Regions from separate parts of the Pantoea sp. X-Soil-YNGN-775 genome, predicted to be linked through region 3. Evidence: riboswitches for the same ligand, from Rfam matches in the RefSeq annotation. Region 3 holds a riboswitch; each other region holds the start of a gene.
The links. Region 3 has a riboswitch for thiamine pyrophosphate ahead of thiC (phosphomethylpyrimidine synthase ThiC). Riboswitches for the same ligand answer to the same signal wherever they lie in the genome.

Region 1 (4,995 bases), 450 kb from region 3:
GATAAAGGTAAGTGAGATTATTCAGTGTCAGCATGGCGGCCCGGTAATTTTTCCATCAGGGTGAACAGCAGCAAACAGAGCAGCAGCAGCAGCAGAGCGGTGACTGCGCCGTCGGCACCACGATAGGCACCAATCTGTTGATAAAGGTAGAACGGCAGGGTGCGGAAGTCGGCGTTGCCAAACAGCGCCACCACGCCAAAATCACCGATCGACAGCACGCAGGCAAACGCCAGCGCCTGTGCCAGCGGACGTTTCAGCGCCCGCAGTTCAATCAACCGCAGTCGGTTCCAGCCGTGGATATCCAGTGAATCGCATAGCCTGCCGTAGCGCTCGGCGAGATCACGCATCGGGTTTTCCAGTACTTTCAGCGCATAGGGAATGGCGATCAGCGCATTGGTAAAGATCACCAGCCCGTCCGCCGACGCCGGCAGGCCAACGGTGGCGTTAAACAGCAGAAAGAAGCCGGTCGCCAGCACAATGCCGGGCATTGCCAGAATCAGCATGCCGCTGGTGTCGATCAGCTGTGCGGCGAGCGGGCGCTGACGCAGACGCAATTCGCGACTGCTCCACAGCAGCATCAGCGTCAGTATTACGCACAGCAGGCCGGCACCGACCGCGATGCGCAATGAGGTCAGGGTCGCCTGCCACAGCGCTGGCTGGGCCAGCGCGCCGCGCAGCCCGCCGTGCAAGCCATCCACCACTACCGCCGCCAGCGGCGGCAGCAGCAGCAGTAACGCCAGCATAATCAGCAACCCATCCGTTAGTTGAGCCAGACGAGAATCCTGTGGATCGCGCCAGCCGTGCAGCTGGCTGGTACCGGCAGGGAGCGCTTTACTGAACCGCTGGCTGAGCAGCACCAGCGTCAGACAGCAGCTGAGCTGAATCAGCGCCAGCAAGGCGGCTCGACCGGGATCGTAGTCGTAACTGAGCGCCTGAAAGATCGCCAGTTCAATGGTGGTGGCCTGGGGGCCACCGCCCAGCGACAGCACGGTGGCGAAGCTGGCGAAGCAGAGCATAAAGATGAGCGCGCCGGTCGGCAGCAGCTGACGACGCAGCCATGGCCACTCCAGCAGGCAAAAGTGGTGCCAGCCGCGCAGATCAAGCTGTGCGGCCAGTTGACGCTGCTCGGCCGGAATACTCTCCAGCGCCTGCAGCATCAGACGCGTCGCCAGCGGCAGGTTAAAAAAAACATGCGCCAGCAAAATGCCCTGTAACCCATAGGGTGAGAAGTGATAGTCAATGCCCAGCAGCTGACACATCTGCGCCAGCCAGCCGACGCGGCCATAGACCGTCAGTAGGCCAAACACCGCCACCAGCACCGGCAGCACCAGCGTCATGGCACACAGACGCAGCAACAGCTGACGACCGGGAAAGCGGCGGCGATAGAGGGCGCGCGCCAGCGGCACTGCAGGCAGCAACGACAGCAGGGCGGAGAGCAGCGCCTGACCAAAGGAGAACGCCACAACGTGCTGCAGGTACTCATCCAGCAGCACGCTACGCCAGTCGGTGACCGGCGCGGCATTCCACAGCGAGATAAAGGCGAACAGCGCCACGCTGATTAACAGCAGCGTGGCGAGCGACCCGGGGATCAGCCAGCGCGGCATTAGCGGCTGACGGCGCGTTGCCACTGGCTAATCCAGCCAGAGCGCTGGCTGGCTACCTCTTCCGGCGAATAGTGCAGCGCGGTGGCGGGCACCTGCAGCGTGGCGAAGCCAGCAGGCAGGGTGGTTTTGATCGCCGGATACATCCAGTTGCCGGTCGGGATGGTGTTCTGGAACGCCGGCGAGACCATAAACTGCATGAACTGCTGCGCCAGTTTCGGCTGTTTACTGCTGGCTAACTGCGCAGCAACCTCGACCTGCAGATAGTGGCCTTCGGCAAACGGTGCGGCGGCGTAGTTCTCTTTTTTCTCTTCGATGATGTGATAGGCCGGCGAGGTGGTATAGCTCAGCACCAGATCGCCTTCGCCTTTCAGGAACAGACCGTAGGCTTCACTCCAGCCCTTGGTGACCGTCACGGTTTTCTGCGCCAGCTTTTGCCATGCCTGCGGGGCCTGATCGCCATAGACTTTCTGCATCCACAGCAGCAGACCTAATCCCGGGGTACTGGTACGCGGATCTTCATAGATGACCCGCCATTTTTCCGGGCTCTCTACCAGCTCTTTCAGGCTTTTCGGCGGATTTTTCAGGCGGGTTTTGTCATAGACGAAGGCGAAATAGCCATAATCAAACGGAACAAAGGTGCTGTCGTGCCAGCCACCCGGCAGCGTCAGCTGCGCGGTATCGACCTTGCTGGCGGCAAACAGACCGGTTTTTTGCGCCGCCTGCAGCAGGTTGTTATCCAGTCCCAGCACCACATCCGCTTTGCTGTTTTTGCCTTCCATTCGCACGCGATTCAGCAGCGACACGCCATCTTCCAGCGTGACAAATTTCAGTTCGCAATCGCACTGCGCTTCAAAGGCTTTTTTGACCGCCGGACCGGGGCCCCAGTCAGCGGAGAAGGAGTCGTAGGTGTAAACCGTCAGAACCGGTTTGGCAGCCAGTACCGGGGTGGAAAGTAACAGCAGCAGTGGCAGAACTTTGTTAAACACTTTGCGCTCCTTCAGGAGAATAGGGGATGAGTCGCAAAGGATCTGAGCAGCAGGCCTCTCAAATCCCTACGTCGGTATTAACCGAATCAGGTTCGACGGGTCTCTCTCAGCCGTTTGCGGTCAGCAGGCGGCACCCCGTTGAGAACGTCACATTCTAGTCATTTCAGCGTCAGCGCGAAAGCGTTACAGCGCGGGCGGCGCAAACCAGGCAGATTTAAAATCGAACCAGCCGAGGGTATTCATCCGCACGCCGCGCATGCTGCGCTGACCTTCAAGCAGCAGCCAGTGGTGGAACAGCGGATGCAGACCGGCCTCTTCCACTAACCGCTTGCTCCATTCGGCCAGCGGCAGCGCTTTTTCACGCCAGCGGGCGGCATCAGCGTGCCAGTCGATCGGCAAACAGTGATGCAGCAGCGGGATCTCATACAGCTGGGCAAACAGTGAAAAGGCCAGTGGCAGCGTGAAGTTCACGCTGCCGAGCCAGATATCGCTGTCGGCCTCGCCCTGATGCCAGCATTCGTAACTGACTTCACGCGTCTCCAGCGTAACGCCGTGCTGCGCCAGCAGCGGACGCAACGCATTGGCAATGCCTTCGTGCTCAACGTGCTGACTGTACCAGGTGAGCGTCAGGTGAGTCAGGCCGGGCGGCTTTTCGACCGGGGTAAGATCGCGGCGGTGATGCCAGCGCGGCAGCAGGCCATAGGCCGGAAACCAGTAACGCTGATAGCCGACGCCGGCGTGGTTGAGCAGGGCGATGGGATTGAACAGATAGCTGACCCAGCGCCGTATCGTCTCGTCACGGCCTTTTTCCGAACGCTGATCAAACAGCAAATAGTAGCAGCCTTCTTCCAGCCGGCTCTCTTCCTGGATCTCATCCGCGCCGTCGCCCTGCAGGCGCACACCTGCGTAGACCAGCTCATCGCTGATATCCGGCAGTACCCAGATAGAGACGTCATCAATCAGCGCGCGAAAGCCAAAATAATCATCAAAGGCTTCTATCTTCAGCTGACTTTCCTGATTGCGGATCACGCTGTAAGGGCCGGTGCCGATCGGCTGGCGGGCAAAGTCGCGCTGCGTGGGCCACTCGCGCGGCAGGATCATCGCACTGACGCTGGCCAGTAACCAGGGTAACCAGTCGTCGGGCTGGCTTAAGGTGATATCCAGCGTCCACGGAGCGGGCGAGTCGAGCTGTTGAATATGGGAAAACAGCGGCTGCTGACGCTGACGTTCCAGCGTGGCGATAACATCGGCCATCTCCAGTTCGCGACCATGATGAAAGCGAATCGCCGGTCGCAGAAAAAAGCGCCAGTGGAGCGGGGAAGTCTGCTGCCAGTGATGGGCAATATCGGCCTCTATTTCCCCATTTTCCTCATTTATGCGCGTCAGGCCATTAAAAATCTGGCGGGCAATATGGGTTTCGGAGCGGCGCAGGGCGGAGCCCGGCAGCAAATTCAGCAGCGGGCGGTAGTAAAGCACCCGCAGAATGTGTTTTCCCTGACGGAAACTGCGGCCAAGGTGAGCGCCAATCATCTGCCTGACCTGATTCTTATCGCCGACCAGCTGCACCAGCTGATCGATGCGATCCTGATCCAGCAGATCCTCAGCGCGCTGCTGCTGTAGCGCCAGTCCGGTGTAGCAGAAGGTTAGTTGTGAGCGCTTACCGCGTCCGGCTTCGGCCTGCCAGATTAACCAGCCGGCCGCCTGCATCCGGTTGAGTAGGTTGCGCATATGCCGGCGTGAACAGTGCAGCAGGTCAGCCAGTTCGCTCAGGGTGATCTCCTGCGTCTGCCCCTGGCAGCTTTGCCACAGGCGTATGAACTGCTGCTTCAGGCGAGATGAGGACATAAAAGAGGAACTCCCGGTGAAAAGCGCTCTGTTTTTCTTGCCGCATTTTAAGGGCAAACTTTGCTCTATGGGAAGAGCGGGAGGCATTCAGCTATGAATGGCGTTCGACCCTCATGCCGCTGTTCAGCGGGATGCTTTTCTGAGTAGGGTGCAATTACACCGCCAGCAGATGATCTCTGCTGGCTTTTTTCATGCTGCACGGTATCGTCTACCCTTCTTCTCTTCCCCTGTTCATCCTGTAAGGGATTTCGGTATGAAATCGCTGTTAACGCGGCAGCGCCGCATCAATCCGGTCTACCTCGCTTTTATGGTCGCCTCGTTCATGCTGGGCGTGGCGGGCGCATTGCAGGCACCGACCCTCAGCCTGTTTTTAACCCGTGAGGTGCAGGCCCGCCCATTCTGGGTCGGGCTGTTTTTCACTATCAATGCGGTGGCCGGTATCGTGGTGAGTATGCTGGTGGCAAAGCGATCGGACAGCGTCGGCGATCGCCGCAACATCATTCTGTTCTGCTGCCTGATGGCGCTGGTTAATGCGCTGCTGTTTGCCTTTACCCGCCACT
Region 2 (4,995 bases), 1.8 Mb from region 3:
CAGACCCGGGTGATCGGCGTGATTACTGCGGCGCTGCACGGCAAAGGCGACGGCATTGAGGCGGTGATTAACGCCATGTGTCAGCCCGAGGTGGCGATTGTTTCAATGACCGTGACCGAGAAAGGCTATTGCCATCAGCCAGCCAGCGGCAATCTGAACCCGGATCATCCCGATATCCTGCATGACCTCGACAATCCACAGACGCCGCGTTCGTTGCCAGGGCTGATTCTGGCTGCGATTAATCGCCGTCGGCAACTCGGTCTGCCGCCCTTCAGCGTGATGTCGTGTGACAACATGCCGGAGAATGGCCACGTCACCCACAACGTGATTGTGCAGCTGGCGCAGCGCCAGGATGCCGCGCTGGCTGAGTACATTCAGCAGCAGGTGACCTTTCCCTCAACCATGGTTGACCGGATTGTGCCGGCGATGACGGAGGCGGCGTTTGACGCGCTGGCCGGGCGGCTCGGCTCCCGTGACCCGGTGGCGGTTGAAGCGGAACCGTTCTTTCAGTGGGTTATTGAAGATAACTTTGTCAGCGGTCGTCCGGCGTGGGAAAAGGCGGGTGCAGAGCTGGTCAGCGACGTCTTGCCGTATGAAGAGATGAAACTGCGGATGCTGAATGGCAGCCACTCGTTTCTCGCCTACCTCGGCTATCTTGCCGGTTATCAGCACATCAGCGACTGCATGGCCGATCCGCACTTCCGCGCCGCTGCCCGTTCACTGATGGTCGATGAGCAGGCTCCCACCTTGCGCACCCAGGGCGTGGACCTTGAAGCCTATGCCGATTCGCTGATCGCCCGCTACGAAAACCGCGCCATCAAACATCGTACCTGGCAAATCGCTACTGACGGATCGCAAAAGTTACCGCAGCGTCTGCTGGACAGTCTGCGCTGGCATCTGAGCAATAACAGCCGCTGTGAACTGCTGCTGCTCGGCGTGGCTGGCTGGATGCGCTATGTCGGGGGCATCGACGAACAGGGTCAGCCGATTGAGGTTCGCGATCCGCTGAAGAGCACGCTGGCAGAATGCGTGGCCGGCAGCGAAGAAGGTGAAGCGCGGGTGCGTGCGCTGCTGGGCCTGCGCCAGATCTTCGGCGACGACCTGGCAGGCAACGCCGATCTGGTCGCCCGGCTGACCGCCCGTTATCAGCAGCTGACTACCCAGGGTGCGCGTGCGACGGTGCAGCAGTACATGACCCGCGCCTGATGCTGTGATGACAAAGCACTGGCGCAGACGCAGCGTGCTGATTAGACTGACTCTTTCCCTTCGGGCTGGCACCAGCCAGCCGTAATATGGATATTGCTGCATGTCGATCGCCTATACCATTACCACCAGCGAACCGGTGAATCAGCAGATTTACCGGTTTTTGCGCAAAGATATCGTGACCTGTGTGATTCAGCCGGGTTCGCTGCTGTCGGAAAAAGAGGTCTCTGCGCGTTTTAACGTCTCACGCCAGCCGGTGCGCGAAGCGTTCATCAAGCTGGCCGAAGCCGGACTGGTACAGGTATTGCCGCAGCGCGGCACCTTTGTGCGTAAAATTTCCGCCAAACGGGTGGCGGACGGCCGTTTCATCCGTGAAGCGGTGGAGGTTTCCGTGGTGCGCCGTGCGGCGCTGGAAATTGGCGAGCCGGCGCTGATGATGCTGGAACACAACCTTCAGCTGCAACGCATGTCGGCTGAGCGGCATGACAGCCAGGCGTTTCTCAGCCTTGATGATGAGTTTCACCGGCTGATTGCCGAGAGTATTGATTGCAAGCTGGCGTGGGAAACCGTCGAGAACATCAAAGCAGCGATGGACCGGGTGCGTTTTCTCACCCTGAGTGAAGTTTCACCGCCGGAAAGCCTGATTGAGCAGCATGAGGAGATTTTTTCAGCGTTGAAACATCACGACGCAGACGCCGCCGAAGCCGCGATGCGCCGTCATTTGCAGGAGATGATTTTCTCAATAACCCCTATCGCCGAGCGCAACAGCGCCTGGTTTGAAGCACCCTGACCCGGTAATGTGCCGTCCCGCCGCCTCAGCGCGGGATGGCGCATCTACCGTTACCACCACTGATGAAAATGGTGCACCGGCCCGATTCCCGTACCGACCTCCAGTGAATCCGCCTGTAACAACGCCTGCTGCAGCCAGGCTTTCGCTTCGGTGATCGTATCAGCCCAGTCGGCGTGACGCGGACGCAACGCCGCCAGCGCCGCTGACAGCGTGCAGCCGGTGCCGTGAGTATGACGGGTATTGACCCGCGGGGTGCTGAACCGCTGCTGGCCCGACGGGGTGATCAGCCAGTCCGGGCTGTTATCAGCCGTCAGGTGACCGCCCTTGATCAATACTGCCTGACATCCCGCCGCCAGCAACGCCTCGCCCTGCGCCCGCATCTGCGCTTCGCTCTCCGCCACCGCGCACCCCAGCAACGCTGCTGCTTCCGGCAGATTCGGCGTAATCAGCGACACCTGCGGTAACAGCAGTTCGCGGACGCTGGCAATGGCATCGGCGGATAACAGCGGATCGCCGCTTTTCGCCACCATCACCGTATCCAGCACCACGAAAGGAATTGCGCTGCGTTTCAGCCGCGCCGCAACCTGCCCGACGATGGCGGTTTCCGACAACATGCCAATTTTAGCGCTGTCGATGCGCACATCGTCCAGCACCGAGTCGAGCTGGGCGGCCACAAAGTCTGCATCAATCCGGTAGACCGACTGAACGCCACGGGTATTTTGCGCCACCAGCGCGGTGATCACGCTGGTGCCATACGCGCCCAGCGCTGAAAAGGTTTTCAAATCGGCCTGAATCCCTGCCCCGCCGCTGGGATCGGTCCCGGCGATGGTCAGTGCATTAATGCGTTTCATGGTCAACCTCCAGCGTCCAGAGCGCATCAAGAAATGCTGTGGCAAAACTGCCGGGGCCGGCTGAGCTTGCCGCCGCCTGTTCACCGGCCCGCGCCATCACCTGACAGGCACTGGCAACGTTGAGCAGCCGATCGCCGCTCAGACTGCTGAAGCCGGCTACCACCGCCGACAGCGCACAGCCGGTACCGACCACCCGCGTCATTAACGGGCTGCCGCCGCGAATGGCAAAGGTGCGCTGGCCGTCGGTGGCGTAGTCTACTTCGCCGGTCACAATCACCAGCGTTTGATAGTCGCGGGCCAGCTGCCGGGCAGCCTCCAGCGCTGCATCCGCCTGATGCAGGCTATCCACTCCGCGTCCGCCGCTGGCCTGTTGCGCCAGCGCCATGATCTCTGACGCGTTACCGCGGATCACCGCCGGCTGCTGGCTCAGCAGCCGCTGGCAGAAAGTGGTGCGCAGCGTCAGTGCGCCGACCGCCACCGGGTCCAGTGTCCAGGGCGTTCCCGCCTGCCTGGCGGCCGTGACTGCCGCCTGCATCGCCTGCTGGCGCTCAACGGTCAGCGTTCCGACGTTTATCAGTAAGGCATCGGCAAAGCCGCTGAACTGCGCGGCTTCCTCCGCATCAATCACCATCGCTGGCGAAGCGTTGAGCGACAGCAGCACATTGGCGGTGAAGTTTTGTACCACGTCGTTGGTCATGCAGTGCACCAGCGGTGACTGACGGCGGAAACGGTGCAGAATGGGCGCGAATTGCGCAGCAGAAAGGTGTTGAGATTGATGTGTCATCATAGCTCCCAACCGGCGAACAAGAAGGCGAATGCGGTCAGGCATCAGACTTCCCTACGCTGGCATTATCCAGATCAGGTCAGCGGGTGTATCTCAGCCCTGTATTAGAGGGGCACCCCGAGTCATTTAAAATCAAAATCAACTACTTGCGATTAACGTCCCGTTAATCCCTGATCAGGATAATGCCAGCGGGAAGTCCAACAAACAAGCTCTAAAAACTGTACAAATCCCATAAAGTATCCCAGCTTGTGTCCCAAGTTATTAATGGAACGAGGTGGAAAAGATGCAAAAAAGCCGGGATATTCCCGGCTGGAATTTGCATTCTCAGGCAAGCGCTCAGGCTGCACTTCGTAAACGAGCATAGTGCAAACCAATCTCATCAATAAGTGGCTGCAAGTTTTTGCTACCTTTGACGGTGAACATAGTTGCTGGCTGATGGTCGTTGATGTGTTCATTGATATTTAATGGGCAAGAAAGGCGTATCGATGGCCTCATTGTGGTAGGCATTGAGGTTGTTAATCTCACCAAATTATCTTCTGTATACTCTAATATCGGAGGTTGATGGCGAACCATTCTCTTCCCGCAATAAGAGAGCAATTCTTTTACCTTCCACCATTCGCATGCCTTAACCCAAGAACGTATCTTTTCACGTTCATCGTCAGTCAAATTGAAAATTTCTTGATGTTTAGACTCGCTCCGTCGTGACAATCTGGCGTGATGATAAATAGCGTCCGACGCACACCTCAGCACTTTTGTCATACGCTGGGTGTTTCGTCTGGAAGGGGCTGTCCAATCACCTTGCGAGATATTGTAATCCCACATCTGCTTAAATACCGTGGGTGTATCAATGCAATCAAGCCGTTTCAAGATCGCTATGATTCGTTCGCCACTATAACCTCTCGATTCCTTCTCCTGCCCCATCGCCCCCCAGATACAATCTTCCACAATCTGAGGTAATTCAGATAATGAGCTATGCTTTAGCAGGAATGCTCGCACCGCTTTATTATCCACACCCTTTGCCACTGCACCTTTCGTTCTTGCCATGTTTTTCTCCTTTTTAAATGGGTATATAAAATCCTCCGCTATCGCTGGTAGCGAGCAGGATATGTGGCCCTCCTTGTGGATGGCATTTAGTAGGGGTTACCGTTTTACGGTAATTTGATTTATCCGGCATTGCGCCAAACGTTCTGGAACACAGCTTTTGAGACTGTTAATTGAAGTTCGCTTGTAGCAAGAAGCGTCCACAACCTTATCGAAGTGCATTGCCACAAATGTTGCTGATCGCTATTCCACACATATGCTTTTCAACCAGTGATGTAAACATCCCCGTTAAATGCACACAATATGCAACAGCAATCCGGTGTAAC
Region 3 (4,995 bases):
TGAAGTACATCGTGACCGGCTCTACCGCTACGCAACCGCAACATGCCGTGTCGGAGTTTATTCGTCAGGGCCATTATCAACCCCATCTGCGGCGGATGCGGCAGATCTATCATCGCAACTATGAAACCTTCAGCTGCTGGGTGCGCCATTACTTCCCCTGCGGGATTTGCGTCTCCCGTCCGCAGGGCGGTTTCCTGATGTGGATTGAGTTGCCGGAACCTTTTGATGCCGTTCGGCTCAATCGTGAACTGCGTGAATCCAAAATTCAGATCGCCGTCGGCTCACTGTTTTCCGCCGCGGGTAAATACCGTAACTGCCTGCGCTTAAACTACGGCTTGCCGATCACTGAACAAACCGAACAGGCGGTGGCGCGGGTAGGGGCAGCCGTCGAACGGGCGATGCAGGCCTGCCAGCATGATGATCTTCCTGCCGCCTTAGCGCCCGATTTGCTGGTGGCTAAGTAGGAGAGAAGCAGGGCCAGAAAGAGGAGGGAACTGGCCCTGGTCAGGTAACCGTACCTGACGAAGGCCACCCTAAACGGCTATCTGACACCGCGCCAGTGGCTGACTGGATAATCGCGCGCGGTATTCCTGATTTATCGCTGCCGTTGCAGCGGTTTAATCATTTTTGCGCGCTGTTACCCAATCACACGCACGCTGGCCGCGCCGGTTCAGCCAGCGCAAGCAGGGTACGCGTCGCTTCACGCCAGTCCTCTGCCTCGGTGATGGCGCTTACCACCGCAATGCCGCCCACGCCGGTCGCCAGCACCGCGGGTGCTCGCGCAACGGAGATACCGCCAATCGCCACGGTCGGAATATGCGTCAGGCGGGTCAGATGTCGCTGCAGTTCTGCCAGCCCCTGCGGCGCAGACGGCATCTGTTTGGTGCGGGTCGGAAAAATATGCCCGAGCGCGATGTAAGAGGGCTGAATGGCCAGCGCACGATCCAGTTCGGTATCATCATGGGTGGAAATACCGAGTCGTAACCCCGCCAGGCGGATTTGTGCCAGGTCCGCCACCTCCAGATCCTCCTGACCCAGATGGACACCGTAGGCCTGATGCTTTATCGCCAGCCGCCAGTAGTCATTGATGAACAGGCGCGCATCGTAACGTTTACCCAGCGCAATGGCCTGGGCGACGGCCGCTTCTGCCGCCTCGTCCGACTGATCTTTGATGCGCAGTTGCAGGGTGCGGACGCCGGCGTCTAACAGACGTTCGATCCATTCAACGCTATCGACTACCGGATAAAGGCCGAGACGCGGCACGGTAGCAGGAAATGCAGACATAGTTACTCCTCCTTCATGGCATCTGCCGGATGATAAAGCTCACCACCCCGGCTGCGAAATTGTTCAGACATCTGTGCCATGCCAACCTCAATCGGCTGCGCGCTGGCTTGCTGGCTTGCGGCAAAATCCCGCACCTCCTGAGAGATTTTCATTGAGCAGAATTTAGGGCCGCACATTGAACAGAAGTGGGCCACCTTGCCGGATTCCTGAGGCAGGGTTTCGTCATGCATTGCGCGCGCGGTATGCGGATCGAGCGCCAGATTGAACTGATCTTCCCAACGGAATTCAAAGCGCGCTTTTGACATGGCATTATCCCGGATCTGCGCACCCGGATGGCCTTTAGCGAGATCGGCGGCGTGCGCAGCAATTTTGTAGGTGATCAGACCCTGTTTTACATCCTCTTTATCGGGCAGACCAAGATGTTCTTTGGGGGTGACGTAACACAGCATTGCGCAGCCGAACCAGCCAATCATTGCTGCGCCGATACCAGACGTAATGTGGTCATAGCCGGGCGCAATGTCGGTGGTGAGAGGACCGAGCGTATAGAAGGGGGCCTCGTGACAAACATCGAGTTGCTCTGTCATATTACGGCGGATCATATGCATCGGGACGTGGCCGGGGCCTTCAATCATCACCTGCACATCATATTCCCAGGCGATCTGCGTCAGCTCGCCCAGCGTTCGCAGTTCGGCAAACTGCGCTTCATCGTTAGCATCCTGAATCGAGCCAGGGCGTAAACCATCGCCCAGCGACAGTGAGACATCGTAGGCCGCGCAGATTTCACAGATTTCGCGGAAATGCTGATAGAGGAAGCTCTCCTGATGATGCGACAGACACCATTTCGCCATGATCGAGCCGCCGCGCGAGACAATGCCGGTCAGCCGTTTTGCCGTCATCGGCACGTAGCGCAGCAACACGCCAGCATGAATGGTGAAGTAGTCAACGCCCTGCTCAGCCTGTTCCAGCAGCGTATCGCGGAATACTGCCCAGTTGAGCGCTTCGGCCACGCCGTTCACTTTCTCCAGTGCCTGATAAATCGGCACTGTGCCGATTGGCACCGGGCTGTTACGCAAAATCCATTCGCGCGTTTCATGAATATTACGGCCAGTAGAGAGATCCATCACCGTATCGGCGCCCCAGCGGGTCGACCAGACCAGTTTTTCTACCTCCTCCTCAATCGACGAGCTGACCGCTGAATTGCCGATGTTGGCATTCACCTTGACCAGGAAGTTACGCCCGATAATCATCGGTTCCGATTCAGGATGGTTAATGTTGGCGGGAATAATCGCCCGGCCTGCCGCCACTTCCTGACGCACAAACTCCGGGGTGATGTTATCTGGCAAATGCGCGCCAAAACTGTGGCCCGGATGCTGTTGCAGTAACACCTCACTGTGAATTCGCTCACGGCCCATATTCTCCCGCAGGGCGATAAACTCCATCTCCGGCGTAACGATGCCCTGACGGGCGTAATGCAGCTGCGTGACGCAACGGCCGGCGAGGGCGCGACGCGGCGTGGGCAGCGCGTCAAAGCGCAGGTGATCGAGGCTATCATCCGCCAGACGCTGCTGGGTATAGTCTGAACTGCGCTGTGGCAGCGGCTGGCTGTCGTTGCGTTCTTCGATCCAGCCCGCCCGCAACTTTGTCAGTCCACGATGCAGATCAATCTGCGCGGCGGGATCGCCATAGGCACCGGCGGTGTCATAGACCGGCACCGCCTCATTCTGCTCATACAGCGGCTGTTCTTTACTGCCGCCGACCGGGGTCGGACTGAGCCTGATTTCGCGCATTGGCACGCGAATATCCTGCCGGCTGCCGGTAATCCAGATGCGTTCAGAACGGGGAAATGCGCTGCCGCCTTGCAGTGAATCGATAAATTCCTGCGCCAGGGCACGCTGTTCACGACGGGTCATTTTTGAGTCAGACATAGCAATCTTCCAGTAAGTGGGAATGATGCTTGTCCGGAGTTCGGAAGGAGTAACAGCACGGGCAGTGCAAAAGACTGGCGTACCGATAATATTTACTCTTGTTCCCTTCGCAGGTTCTAACCTGATCAGGTTCCGCGGATCCCGAATTAACGGTCTCAGCCCAACTGGGCACTCCGACAAGAATGCGGTTTTACGCTGCGGCTGGCAGAGCGCCCGCTGAAGACGAAAAACCTTAACGTTCAAACAGAAAAAAATGGGTTCTTCTGGCCTCGGCCATCAGAACCCCTTCAGCATAAAAGGGCTGCAACTGAATCACAACCCCTTTACCTGCGTTTAACCTTATGCCGGACGAGCAATCTGGCTGTCATTGGCCACCGGTGGTGGTGCCAGGTGGTTATCCCACGCCAGCTGGATCAGCTTGTCTTCCAGCGTAAAGCGCGCCTCCAGCACTTCACCGACTTCAGACAGCGCCTGCTGGAACGTCATGCAGTTATCGTCATCGATCGCCTGCTGCAGATGGCCATCATACAACTGCATCAGGCGTTCAGTATTGGCTTCCAGCGGGGGATAGATTTGGGCTGCCGCGATCATCGGGCTGTCACCGCTCATCTCACTGATGATGCGTTCGTAAATACTAAAGTGACCGGCGGAAAGATAATCGACCAGGCCATGACAAAAGTTATCCAGCGCCTGCTCATCGAGGCGGGTCAGGGCTTCTTTATTGGGTTTAAGTCCGACCAGATGATAATAGGTTACTAACAGCTGGCGACGGGCTTCCAGCCACGAATCGACCAGTTCGTTACTGCCACCTACGCGTTCGGCCAGGACGTCTAACTGGTTAAGCATATCTAACTCCATGTGAGTTATAGTTGTTTATCTACACACTTAACATCAGGACTTCAGCGTGCGAGTTGACGCTAAGGATGACGAAATAAATGCAATGCGAAATCTCAAGCGTAGACGCTGGATGGTGGATTGTCAGCCACGAGCAGAAACTTTGGTTGCCGCAAGGTGATTTACCCCACGGAAGCGCCGAAAATTTTGGTCTGACGGGCACCAAAGCCCGGGTAATTGGCGAGTGGCAGGGGGAAAAAGTCTGGCTGATTTGCGAGCCACGTGCAGAGAGCATGTTCTCGGTGCGGCAGCTGATCGATCTGGATGTCGGACTGTTTCAGCTGGCGGGCCGCGGCGTACAGCTGGCGGAGTTCTACCGTTCCCATCGCTGGTGCGGCTACTGTGGTCACGAAATGCACCACAGCAAACATGAGTTTGCCTGTCTGTGCAGTCATTGCCGCGAGCGATATTATCCGCAGATTGCGCCCTGCATTATCGTGGCGATCCGGCGTGGCGATGAGATCCTGCTGGCGAATCACGCCCGTCATCGTAATAACGTTTATACCGTACTGGCTGGATTTGTCGAAGTCGGCGAGACGCTGGAACAGGCGGTGGCACGTGAAGTGATGGAGGAGAGCAATATCCGCGTCAAAAATGTCCGTTACGTCACCTCCCAGCCGTGGCCATTCCCGCAGTCGCTGATGACGGCGTTTATGGCGGAATATGATAGTGGCGATCTGCAACATGACGGCAAAGAGCTGTTGGATGCGGCCTGGTTCCGTTTTGATGCCTTGCCTTTACTGCCGCCACCGGGCACCGTGGCGCGCCGCCTGATTGAAGATACCGTCGCCCTGTGCCGCGCCGAAGCGTGAAAGTGCTACACTACACGCCTGAAATTGAGAGAGTAATGAAATGAGTGAACTGAAGAACGATCGTTATTTGCGTGCCCTGT
Region 4 (4,995 bases), on a different replicon from region 3:
CAATCAGGCCGCTGCACAGCGTGATGCCACGCCACAGCGGGGCAAAGCGGCTGAGCTGTTTCATAGCGTCACCTTAGCCAGCTGTTGCAGCAAAGCGGCCTGGCTGCGAATCACGCCAGCATCATCAGGCGCGCGCGGCGGCTGACCCGCTAATGGCGGGCAGGGTTCAATGCCTGAGCCGGTCAGCACCCGCATATGATGGCTGAGTCGGCAGGCTTCCGCCGCGTCGTGAGTGATCAGCAACACGGTATGTTGCGCCAGCACCCCGGCGGCCAGGGTCTGAATCTGGCTGCGGGTCAGCGCGTCGAGCGCGGAAAAGGGCTCGTCCATCAGGACAATCGGCTTTCGTGCATATAAGGTGCGCGCCAGTGCGGCCCGCTGCCGCATGCCGCCAGACAGGGTGGCGGGCCGGGCCGTTGCGTAGCGAGTCAAACCAACCCGCGCCAGCAGATGCTGCGCCCAGTCGCGGTCCGGTTTTTCGCCGTGCAGACGACTGGCCAGGCAGACGTTTTGCTCCACGCTCAGCCACGGATAGAGCAAATCCTGCTGGCCCATCCAGGCGATCCGCCCGGCCAGCGGCAGGCCATCACTGCCGCTGACCAGCCCGGATGTCGGCGGCGTCAGGCCAGCAATGACGCGCATCAGGCTACTTTTCCCGACGCCGCTGGCACCCAGCAGCGCAGTGAAGGCCGCGGCGGGGATCTCCAGGTCGAGTGAGTCGAACAACCGATGCGATCCCAAATCCAGCCTGAGCTGACGTACAGAAATGCCCGGCGGTGATAACAGCGTTGAACGGCTCATTGGGATGACGTCAGTTGCGGGTCGAGGCCCATCTGCCAGAAGTCGGATTCCAGCCGGGTGGCGGTAGTGAATATCGTCGCCAGCTGGTCGAATCGCTCAGCCCCGGCGCGCTGTTGGGCCAGCGTTTCAAACAGATTCAACGCCGCGCGAACACCGGCCAGATAATCGGCATCGCCGTAATTCTGAATCCAGGCGCCGTAAGGATTGCCTGCGATCACCGTCGCGGGATGGTGTAACAGCGTCAGGCCGATTTCAGCATAGCCGGCAACGCACGGCATTAGCGCGGTCATCAGCTCAAGCGCATCTCCGCTGTGGCCGACGTCCAGCACGTAACGGGTGTAGTTGATTGTTTCAACGGCTTCGGCCTGGCTGGCCAGCACGGCTTCGCTGATCCCCCACTGCTGGCAGTAAGCCACATGCAATGGCAGTTCATTGACGATGGCGTTGAGAGATGCCGTTGCTGCACGTAACGCTGCCGGGTCGTGCAGTTTACTGACCAGCAGCCCATAGGCGCGGGCAAAGTGCAGCAGAAACAGATAATCCTGGGTGAGGTAATGACGAAAAGCGGCGGGAGGCAACTGGCCCTGGCCGAGCTGCTGCACAAAATCGTGCGACACGTAGGCGTGCCAGTGATCGCCCGCCTGGTGACGCAGGCGGCCATAAAAGCCGGTGTCGAAAAGCGCAAGTGACATAGGATCTCCATTAACGGTTCGTTAACATAAGGAGATCCGGGCATACGATGAAGAACAGGCAAAAACGCAGAAAATGATGCAGAAACGTTGCCGACCCGTCCCTTCGCTGGCATGACCCAGATCAGGTTCAAAGGGTTCGGCTTGTGCCATCTCAGCCCATTACAGGACACCCCTCGGAGACGTTTGTTATACGATAATTATCTGCTGAATACAACGGCACGCCGCAGTCCAGCTCAACCAGCCGCCCGCTTACTGCTGCGGGTCGGCTGACCAGAATAGCCTGTTCTGTCGATACAAGGTGACAGCGTCACTCCAGATCTTCACCATTGCTGGCGATCACTTTTTTATACCACCAGAACGATTTTTTCCGGCTGCGCGCCAGCGTGCCGTTGCCCAGATCGTCACGATCGACATAAACAAATCCGTAACGTTTACTCATTTCGCCGGTCGAGGCGGCAACCAGATCGATGCAGCCCCAACTGGTATAACCCATCACCGGCACACCGTCCGCAATCGCATCGCCCATCGCCCGGATATGTTCACGCAGATAGCTGATGCGGTAATCATCTTCAATCTCACCGGCGTCATTAAAGGTATCCCGTGCGCCCAGACCATTTTCGACCAGAAACAGCGGCTTCTGATAGCGGTCATACATCATATTCATGGTGATGCGTAAGCCAAGCGGATCAATGCCCCAGCCCCATTCACTGCGCGTCAGATGCGGGTTGGTCAGAGATTTCACCACGTTGGCGGCGCTGCTGTTAAGCTCGTTCATCTCTGCTGACGCGCAACGCGAGGCGTAGTAGCTGAACGAGACAAAATCGACGCTGTTTTTCAGAATCTCAGCATCGCCGTCGTCAATCTGCAGGCTGACCCCTTTTTCCCGAAACAGGCGGGCCGCGTAGGCGGGATAGTATCCGCGCGCCTGCACATCAATAAAGAACAGGTTTTCGCGGTCTTTTTCCAGCGCCGCCCAGACATCTTCCGGTTTGCTTGACCATGGATAGAAGTTGCCGCCCGCCAGCATGCAACCGACCTGATTAGCCGGATTTATTTCATGGGCGATTCTGGTCACCAGCGCGCTCGCCACCAGCTCATGATGGGCCGCCTGATACTTAACCTGCTCATGATTTTCACCTGCTTCAAACACCAGCCCGGCACCGGAGAACGGACTGTGCAGCAGAATATTGATCTCATTAAAGGTCAGCCAGTACTTCACCAGACCGTCAAATGCCTCAAAGCAGCTGCGGGCATAGCGGGCAAAAAAGTCGATCATCTTGCGGTTGCGCCACGAGCCATATTCAGTAACCAGATGCATCGGCACGTCAAAGTGACACAGCGTAACCAGCGGTTCGATATTGTATTTACGGCACTCTTCAAACACCGCGCGGTAAAAGGCGATCCCCTGCGGATTCGGCGTCAGCTCATCCCCATTCGGAAAGAGACGGCTCCAGGCGATAGAGGTGCGAAATACGCTGAATCCCATTTCCGCCATCAGCGCAATGTCTTCCGGATAGCGATGATAGAAGTCTATTGCGTCGTGGCTGGGGTAAAACTCATCGTCACGCAGGGTGAAACGTTGCTCCAGGCCTAACTTCACCGGCATCCGGTGCGGACCGTGGGGGATCATGTCAACGGTGGTTAAACCCTTTCCGCCTTCACGATAGCCTCCCTCAGCCTGGTTGGCGGCTAACGCGCCGCCCCATAAAAATCCTTGCGGGAATCTTAATTCAGACATGAAATCCTCTGTTTTGGGTCAGCATTGCCGGTTAGTTGGCGTTAATCGCGTTGGTTCGTTCGGTCACCAAGCCGATGATGGCGCAGCCGCAGCCGTAGAAGCCGGCTCGGTTTCAGGAATGTCCTCGAAACCTAAAATCAGCGTCAGCACAAACGACAGCACTACCGACAGCACCATCACCGCCGCCACCCAGACGATGCTCATCGGATTAGCGGGGTCGAAAAATTGTACGCTGGTGAACAGGCCGGGTGAGGCCATCGAGTGACTGGCCAGCCCGCCAATGCCGGCTACCGCGCCACAGATAAAGCCGCTGATTAAACAGGCGATCAGCGGACGTTTCAGCCGGACCGCCACGCCATACAGCGCCGGTTCTGAGATGCCTGCGATAATCGCTGATGCCGCCGCGGCCAGCGCGGTCTGGCGCAGTTCACGGTTTTTGGTTCTGAACGCCACCGCCAGCGACGAGCCACCCAGCGAAAGGTTGGCGCCGATTTCAGACGGCATGACCATTCCCTCTTTGCCGGTTTCAGCAATGGTCTGGATTATGGTCGGGGTAAATACCCGGTGCATCCCGGTCATCACCAGCAGCGGCCAGATGGCACCCATAATCGCCACTGATAGCCAGCCGAGATAGCCGTGAACGGTATACACCAGCGCCGAAATCCCGCTGCCGATCCAGATACCAATCGGCCCGATCAGGACGATGGCGATCGGTGCAGCAATCAGCACAATCAGCATTGGCTTAAGGAAGTTTTTTGTCACCGCCGGGGTGATGCGATCGACGCCGCGTTCGATGTGCGACAGAATCCAGGTCATCACCAGCGCCGGAATAACCGTGTAGGTATATTTCACCGCGGTCACCGGAATAAAGGCAAATTCCACCGGCTGGCCCTGTGCCGCTTTCGCCATCAGCTCAATGAAATTGGGATGCACCAGTACCCCGGCAATGGCAATCGCCAGCGACATGTTGGTTTTGAATTTCAGCGCAGCCGACGCTGCCACCATCACCGGCAGGAAGAAGAACGCTCCGTCGCCAATTACATTCAGGATCACCAGGGTTGATGACCCTTTTTCAAACACCCCAGCCATATCAAGAATCATCGCCAGCAGCTTGACCATCGATCCGCCGATAATCGCCGGAATTAACGGGGACATGGTGCCAACCAGCGCATCGAGAATCCCTGCGCCAATCCCTTTTAAGGTCAGTTTGCGCTTCACCGGCGCAGCGGTGCCGCCGCCAGGCGAACCTAACGACATCACCGCCTGATAAGCCTGCGAGACATTATTGCCAATGATCACCTGGCACTGGCTGTCGTTATGCACCACACCCATCACGCCATTGATGGCTTTTAATCGCGCAATATCGACCTGCGTCTGATCTTTAACCACAAAGCGCAGGCGCGTCATACAGTGGGTGAGCGCCTCAATATTGGTGAGGCCACCTAACGCGTCAACGATAGCGCGTGAAACCTCGTCATAGTTTCTGGGCATGATGGATCTTCTCTGTAGGGTAATCGGTCAGTGTTATGTTTTGTGCCCTGACTAAGCGGCAAATAGGAAACCGGTTTCACAAAATCATGAAGATGTTTATTGCATGGGACAAGCGTTAAAAATACTCAGTTTTTGATTCTGTGATGTAAGTCACCACCAGCGATAATGAAATGCGATGCCGTGCCGGTGAAAATATTTCCAATAATGAGAGGCTTAGGTAGACTGCTAACAGGCGCAGTGAAGGAGCAGTGAAATGGCAACGATTCAGGAAGT

Region 1: linked by a shared signal. The riboswitch ahead of thiB (thiamine ABC transporter substrate binding subunit) and the one ahead of thiC (phosphomethylpyrimidine synthase ThiC) in region 3 are both predicted to bind thiamine pyrophosphate.
Region 2: linked by a shared signal. The riboswitch ahead of thiM (hydroxyethylthiazole kinase) and the one ahead of thiC (phosphomethylpyrimidine synthase ThiC) in region 3 are both predicted to bind thiamine pyrophosphate.
Region 4: linked by a shared signal. The riboswitch ahead of tenA (thiaminase II) and the one ahead of thiC (phosphomethylpyrimidine synthase ThiC) in region 3 are both predicted to bind thiamine pyrophosphate.

The regions. Positions count from the first base shown of each region.
Region 1 is NZ_AP035945.1:685,847-690,841, forward strand. Features, by position in the region: gene thiQ (thiamine ABC transporter ATP-binding protein ThiQ) at 1-34, opposite strand, end outside; gene thiP (thiamine/thiamine pyrophosphate ABC transporter permease ThiP) at 18-1,628, opposite strand; gene thiB (thiamine ABC transporter substrate binding subunit) at 1,604-2,590, opposite strand; TPP riboswitch at 2,636-2,738, opposite strand; gene sgrR (HTH-type transcriptional regulator SgrR) at 2,774-4,435, opposite strand; gene AC6I8I_RS03070 (MFS transporter) at 4,689-4,995, shown strand, end outside.
Region 2 is NZ_AP035945.1:2,655,381-2,660,375, forward strand. Features, by position in the region: gene AC6I8I_RS12490 (mannitol dehydrogenase family protein) at 1-1,206, shown strand, start outside; gene AC6I8I_RS12495 (GntR family transcriptional regulator) at 1,307-1,993, shown strand; gene thiD (bifunctional hydroxymethylpyrimidine kinase/phosphomethylpyrimidine kinase) at 2,044-2,844, opposite strand; gene thiM (hydroxyethylthiazole kinase) at 2,831-3,628, opposite strand; TPP riboswitch at 3,663-3,758, opposite strand; gene AC6I8I_RS12510 (hypothetical protein) at 3,965-4,672, opposite strand.
Region 3 is NZ_AP035945.1:236,221-241,215, forward strand. Features, by position in the region: gene AC6I8I_RS01065 (aminotransferase-like domain-containing protein) at 1-464, shown strand, start outside; gene thiE (thiamine phosphate synthase) at 646-1,284, opposite strand; gene thiC (phosphomethylpyrimidine synthase ThiC) at 1,287-3,209, opposite strand; TPP riboswitch at 3,295-3,395, opposite strand; gene AC6I8I_RS01080 (Rsd/AlgQ family anti-sigma factor) at 3,549-4,055, opposite strand; gene nudC (NAD(+) diphosphatase) at 4,145-4,915, shown strand; gene hemE (uroporphyrinogen decarboxylase) at 4,956-4,995, shown strand, end outside.
Region 4 is NZ_AP035946.1:352,576-357,570, forward strand. Features, by position in the region: gene AC6I8I_RS21570 (ABC transporter permease) at 1-64, opposite strand, end outside; gene AC6I8I_RS21575 (ABC transporter ATP-binding protein) at 61-801, opposite strand; gene tenA (thiaminase II) at 798-1,493, opposite strand; TPP riboswitch at 1,575-1,677, opposite strand; gene AC6I8I_RS21585 (6-phospho-beta-glucosidase) at 1,801-3,231, opposite strand; gene ascF (PTS cellobiose/arbutin/salicin transporter subunit IIBC) at 3,295-4,722, opposite strand; gene AC6I8I_RS21595 (LacI family DNA-binding transcriptional regulator) at 4,976-4,995, shown strand, end outside.